DNA from 3 places in the Blautia obeum ATCC 29174 genome. Region 2 is predicted to be linked to each of the others. Evidence: predicted binding sites of a transcription regulator. Region 2 holds the regulator's gene; each other region holds the start of a gene.
The links. Region 2 encodes NrdR, which represses ribonucleotide reductase genes. Its sites were predicted from a motif close to CACAANATNTTGTG; they were not measured.
Positions count from the first base shown of each region.

Region 1: a site for NrdR is predicted at 576-589, ahead of NQ503_RS14410 (ribonucleoside triphosphate reductase). Genes of this name have one in related genera too.
Region 3: a site for NrdR is predicted at 1,086-1,099, ahead of nrdD (anaerobic ribonucleoside-triphosphate reductase). Genes of this name have one in related genera too.

Region 1 covers NZ_CP102265.1:2,985,976-2,988,256, reverse strand. The annotation lists gene hflX (GTPase HflX) at 1-521, shown strand, start outside; gene NQ503_RS14410 (ribonucleoside triphosphate reductase) at 744-2,281, shown strand, end outside.
Region 2 covers NZ_CP102265.1:2,278,443-2,280,723, reverse strand. The annotation lists gene sigG (RNA polymerase sporulation sigma factor SigG) at 1-584, opposite strand, end outside; gene NQ503_RS17755 (PRC-barrel domain-containing protein) at 693-956, opposite strand; gene nrdR (transcriptional regulator NrdR) at 1,081-1,533, shown strand; gene gdhA (NADP-specific glutamate dehydrogenase) at 1,616-2,281, opposite strand, start outside.
Region 3 covers NZ_CP102265.1:2,945,937-2,948,217, forward strand. The annotation lists gene nrdD (anaerobic ribonucleoside-triphosphate reductase) at 1-967, opposite strand, end outside; gene NQ503_RS14240 (hypothetical protein) at 1,172-1,879, opposite strand; gene asnA (aspartate--ammonia ligase) at 2,036-2,281, shown strand, end outside.

The sequences.
Region 1 (2,281 bases), 710 kb from region 2:
ATGGGCAGCAGATCCTTCTGACAGATACTGTAGGATTTATCCGCAAGCTGCCACATCATCTGGTAGAAGCGTTTAAAAGTACGCTGGAAGAGGCTAAGTATGCAGATTATATCATTCATGTGGTAGATGCTTCCAATCCGCAGGCAGAGCTTCAGATGCATACGGTGTATGAGACACTCCGAGAGCTGGGAGCGACAGGTAAAAAGATCATTACACTCCTGAATAAGCAGGATCAGGTGCAGGGAGAATCGCTTCGGGATTTTCGGGCGGATTATACAGTCAAATGTTCTGCCCGTACAGGAGAGGGCCTGGAGGAACTTAAAGATGTTCTGGCAAAACTCCTCGCAGAGAGCCAGATTTATCTGGAAGAATTATATACTTACAAAGAGGCTGGTAAGATTCAGATCATCCGGGAGTATGGAAGTCTGCTTTCTGAAGAATATCGGGAAGATGGAATTTTTGTAAAGGCGAGAGTACCTGCAGAAATCTTTGCTTCAGTAATGCCAAAGTCCCATAAATAAAGGAAAAACGGGAATATTGGACAACACCATATAGTTGTGCACTTACATTAGCGGCACAATATATGGTGTTTTTGTCTATTGACGTATAGATAAGAGTCTGCTACAATAGGTTCTACACGGTTGCTGTGAACGGAGAAAACAGCAATCTGCAGCATGTAATTCACGGTATGAATATGACCGTATATAATACAGGTGCAAGTAGTAGAGGGAGGAATGTATAACATGTTTCAGGTAGTAAAACGTGATGGTGAAATTGCTGAATTTCAGATGGCAAAGATTACATCAGCTATTGATAAAGCATTTGATGCAAAAGAAAAAAACTACAGTAAAGATATGATCGACCTTTTGGCCCTTCGTGTTACTGCAGATTTCCAGAATAAGATCCAGGATGGGAAGGTAACCGTAGAAGATATTCAGGACAGTGTGGAGAATGTTCTGATCCAGGCCGGATACAGTGATGTTGCCAAGGCATATATCCTCTATCGTAAACAGAGGGAAAAGATCCGTAATATGAAATCCACGATTCTGGATTACAAAGAGATCGTGGACAGTTATGTGAAGGTCGAGGATTGGCGAGTAAAAGAGAACTCTACTGTCACATATTCGGTAGGTGGTCTGATCTTGAGCAATTCCGGTGCGGTTACAGCCAATTACTGGTTATCCGAAATCTATGACAATGAGATCGCAGATGCACACAGAAATGCGGATATCCATATTCATGATCTGTCCATGTTGACCGGTTACTGTGCAGGATGGTCATTGAAACAGCTTATCAAAGAAGGGCTGGGTGGCATCGAAGGCAAGATTACATCCGCGCCGGCAAAGCACCTGAGTGTCCTTTGTAATCAGATGGTGAATTTCCTTGGAATCATGCAGAATGAATGGGCTGGTGCGCAGGCATTTTCTTCTTTTGATACGTATCTGGCACCTTTTGTCAAGGTGGACAACCTGAGTTATCCGGAAGTTAAGAAATGTATTGAATCTTTCATTTATGGCGTGAATACACCAAGCCGTTGGGGAACACAGGCACCGTTTTCCAATATCACACTGGACTGGACGGTTCCGGATGATCTTGCAGAGCTTCCTGCGATCGTTGGCGGCAAAGATATGGATTTCAAATACAAAGACTGCAAAAAAGAAATGGACATGGTCAATAAGGCTTTTATTGAGACGATGATCGAGGGAGATGCCAATGGACGTGGGTTCCAGTATCCAATCCCGACATATTCTATCACAAAAGAGTTCGACTGGTCCGATACTGAGAACAATCGTCTGCTGTTTGAGATGACTTCCAAATATGGAACTCCATATTTTTCAAATTATATCAACAGTGATATGAAACCAAGTGATATTCGAAGCATGTGCTGCCGTCTGCGTCTGGATCTTCGTGAACTGCGTAAGAAGAGTGGCGGATTCTTCGGATCCGGTGAAAGTACCGGTTCGGTAGGTGTTGTTACGATCAACATGCCACGTATCGCATATCAGTCCAAGACACCGGAAGAATTCTACAGAAGACTGGATCGTCTGATGGATATTTCTGCAAGATCACTGCATATCAAGAGAGAGGTTATTACAAAACTTCTGAATGAAGGTCTTTATCCGTACACGAAGAGATACCTTGGAAGCTTTGACAATCATTTTTCGACCATTGGTCTGGTAGGCATGAATGAAGCCGGTCTGAATGCGAAATGGCTTGGCTGTGACATGAGCGATCCGCGTACGCAGAAATTTACAAAAGAGGTTCTTACACACATGCGCAA
Region 2 (2,281 bases):
TCTTCTTTGTTTTTCTGATCGCTGATCTGATCCATGACATACAGCGTATCGCCACCCTCGGAGTATACCGGTTCAAACAAGCTGACAGGACTCTGGATCGCATCCAGGGCATATACGATCATTTCTTTTTCAATGCCGATCTCATCAGCAATTTCATCGATCGTTGGTTCCTTCAGATTCTTTTTGATCATATTTTCTTTGGTATAAATGGCTTTATAGGCAATGTCGCGCAGAGAACGGCTTACCCGGATACTGTTATAATCCCGTAGATAGCGGCGGATCTCACCGATGATCATCGGGACTGCATATGTCGAGAATTTGACATTCAGTGTATCGTCAAAATTATCGACGGCTTTCATAAGACCAATGCACCCGATCTGAAAAAGATCATCGGCATTTTCATTGCTGTTCTGAAATCGTTTGATAACACTTAACACAAGGCGGAGATTTCCTTTGATATATTGTTCGCGAGCTTCAGAATCTCCTTTTTTGATCTTTTGAAATAATGCTTCTTTTTCGTCCGACTTCAGGATCGGAAGACTGGATGTATTTACCCCGCAGATTTCTACTTTATTAAGTGCCATCAAAATATCCTCCTCATCTCTTATTTCTGGTACTAGAAATGATTCTCAGGGAGGACAGGAAATATTCTTTTCTGGGAAAAATATAAAAATTAATAGCCCTTGACAGTGTCAGAGAAGGTGGTCTTTGTGAAAACATTTTTCTTCTTTGACTTCGACGAGGATGATATCATCACCAATCTGGCAGATGCAGCACCAGGGAATGATGTATTCGCTTTCTCTGCCGGGAAAAAAACAGAATTTGCCGGGACCTGGAACGATGAGAGCAGTGATGGCTCCTGTTTTGCGGTCGAACTCCAGATCGACCGGGCAGCCAAGACTGCGACAGGTACAGGTATTGATGACTTCTTTCTGTCTAAGCTCACATAATCGCATGAATTTACCACTTTTTATAAAAGATATGCAAAATTTATCTGAAATATACAGGTGCATTTCTTGACATTGTTCGAAAAAATAAAGTATAATTATTTCATTAAAAGGGGAAAGAGGGGAAAATACTGTGAGATGCCCGTTTTGTAATCAGGATAACAGCAAGGTTGTAGACTCCCGACCGGTAGATGATACAAATTCAATCCGGAGACGGCGAATGTGTGAATCCTGTGGAAAAAGATTTACGACATACGAAAAAGTTGAAACTATTCCATTGAGTGTCATTAAGAAGGATCAGACACGTGAACAGTATGACCGTTCCAAGATTCAGGGCGGAATTCTGCGTGCCTGCTATAAGAGACCGATTCCGGTGGAAAAGATCGAGTCGCTGATGGATTCTATAGAGGGAGATATTTTTGACACAGCAGACAAAGAAATTTCCAGTACCCGCATTGGTGAGATTGTCATGGAACATCTGAAGGACCTGGATGCAGTTGCTTATGTTCGCTTTGCTTCTGTCTACAGAGAATTCAAGGATGTCAGTACATTTATGGATGAACTGAAGAAATTTATGGAACCATAAAGAAAACATGAAAATATAAAAAGGCGCTTCGGATCAGAAATCCGGAACGCCTTTTGGATTATACTTACGAATGAACAGGAGATTAAACAATACCCTGGGCCATCATTGCATCTACAACCTTTTCGAAACCTGCAATGTTAGCACCAACAACGAAGTTGTCCGGCATATCATAACGTTTTGCAGCATCGCTGATCTTAGCATAGATGTCAACCATGATCTGATGAAGTTTGGCATCAACTTCTTCGGATGTCCAGGAAAGTCTCTGAGAGTTCTGGCTCATTTCCAGTGCGGAAGTAGCAACACCACCTGCATTGGATGCTTTTCCAGGAAGGAAGAGAACACCGTTTGCCATAGCGTAGTCTGTAGCTTCTCTTGTAGTAGGCATGTTTGCACCTTCTACGATATATTTGCATCCGTTTGCAATCAGAGTTTTTACACCATCAAGGTCAAGTTCGTTCTGAGTTGCGCATGGAAGATATACATCACATTTGATGTTCCAGATGCCAACACCTTCTGTGTAAGTAGCACCTTCTACACGGTCAGCGTATTCTTTGATACGTCCACGTTTTACTTCTTTGATATCTTTGACAATGTCAAGGTTGATTCCGTTTGGATCATGGATATATCCGTTAGAGTCGCACATTGCAACAACCTTTGCACCAAGCTGAGTAGCTTTCTGCACTGCATAGATTGCAACATTACCGGAACCTGTAACAACAACAGTTTTTCCGTCAAGAGAATCGTTGTG
Region 3 (2,281 bases), 670 kb from region 2:
TCTTACCCTGTCCGCCTTTGTGGACCTCCAGAAGAGAAATATTACACATCTTCTCAAACTGTCCGGTTCCAAGTCCCAATGTAACTGTAACGAACGGATAATCTCCACGGGAAGAACCTACTGTATTGAGTTTGTACTCAATTCCCTGCCATCCCTGGTCAAAATCACGTCTTACTTTATCCAACGCATATTCGATTGCTTTTTCCTCTCTGCCGTTCCAGTTCTCATCCGCATATTTCAGAAATTCACTGATATATTTATCATAACTCTTCTGTGCATATGGTCCAAGGATCTTGTCAACTTCCGGTACGGTAAAACCGCCATACTGCTGTGCCGCAGTACTCAGGATAATATCTCCCATAACATCAAATGCAGTATCCAGTGTCTTCGGCTCATTGTACCAGACATTACCCATCTCAAATCCGCCTTTTAATACGGAGCCAACGTCAAACAGACAGCAGTTCATCGTATCCAGACGTGCTGACTGGTCATGAATATAAATATATCCATCCTTACATGCCTGCAGCTCGTTGCGGTTCATAAAAAACTTACGATACAGTTCCTTATTCAATTCATTAAAGATCAGGCTTCGTTTCGTAGCCACCAGCGCACTGTCGGTATTCGCATTGCTCTTGTCTCCGATGTAACGGATTGCCTGGCTCTTTGTATATACGTCATCCATCATGTGGATAAAATCAAGTTTATAATTACGATAATCACGATAGCTCTTGGCAACTGCCGGATTCACACGCTCCAGAGCTCCTTCAACGATATTATGCATCTCCTGGATCTCAATCTCATTTTTTCCAAGAGAATCTGCATGCTCCTGTGCAAAACGACAGATAAAATCTTTTTCTTCTGGTGAAAATTTATAAAGGATTCGTGCGGCAGATTTGTTTACTGCTTTCACGATCTTCTGCGGATCAAATTCTTCTCTTGTTCCGTCTTTCTTAATTACATAAATCATACCTTGTCTCTCCTGTTTGCTACTGTTTGTAGGGTTTTTCACTGTTTGCGTCGTCCTGAGCGGCGATACTTCCCCTATCGCATTCTCCCCATATATTGTGTTGCATATGAGAGTATAACACAATATCATGTGAAATAAAAGGGGGAATTTCATTTTTTATTGTCTGAAATCTTCCCCCGAAAATCCATTATTAAACTAATATTTTTAATCTTCCCACTCCATCAGATAAACACTGTCGAAGTCACTCTCTTCGGATTCTACCTGAATCGTGTCACCTTCTTCAAATGTCAGAAACAGTGTATCCTCACCATCTTTGAGTGTATATTGTTCGTTGTCTGCTTTCTTTCTGGTAACAGTAAGTGTCACTTCGGCGCTGGAAGTAAAAACGCCATATTTTCCTGCTTCAAACTGGACACCAGCCTGTGCCGGTCCATATCCTGCGCCGATCGAATAATCCTTGTATCCCTGCTCATCATCCCAGCTGTAAAAATATGTACCCGGATCTGTGGTCTCAGCGGTATCTGTCTGTATCTCACTGCTATTCTCAACCTCAGACTGAATTGCTTCTTTTATGACACCACCCAGATCTTCAGCCAGTGGTGCAACTGCTGCAAGAATAATAATGATCACCCAAAGTATCCCAAGTTTTGAATGCTTCTTAGTTTTTGCAGGCCGGATTTTTTCTCTGCCAGAGGATGTATTCCGATTGCCAGCAGCCTTTCCGGTGCTTCCTTTCCCCAAGGATCCGACTCCCTGTGTCTGCATGATCTTACGGGCCTTATCTGATGCATGTCGATAGTGATCACTCCGGCTCTCATTCAGATGATACAGGATTTCATCATTGCGGTATGGCATACCACACTCTTTACATCGTCCATTTACAACCGTTCCGTCACATAACGGACATTTCATAGACAACACCCCCTTAGTTCAAATCATTTCTCCGATTTCACTTCAAATTGCTGTATTCATTATTGTATCCTTTTTATTGCAATCTTACAAGGTAAAAAAATTGCAATACCGACTTTTTCTTGCTATAATAGTTACATTAAATCTAGGAGGATTATTATGGAACAAATCAAGATTCCTGACGGGTATCATTCAGATCTGAATCTGCATGATACACAGGTTGCAATTAAAACTGTCAAAGACTTTTTCCAGCAGACACTTTCCCAGAAGCTGAATCTTCTCCGTGTTTCTGCTCCTATCTTTGTATCTCCATCCTCAGGTCTGAACGACAATCTTAACGGTGTAGAACGTCCGGTAAGCTTCGACATCAAAGGCCAGGACGAAAATGCTGAGATCGTACATTCC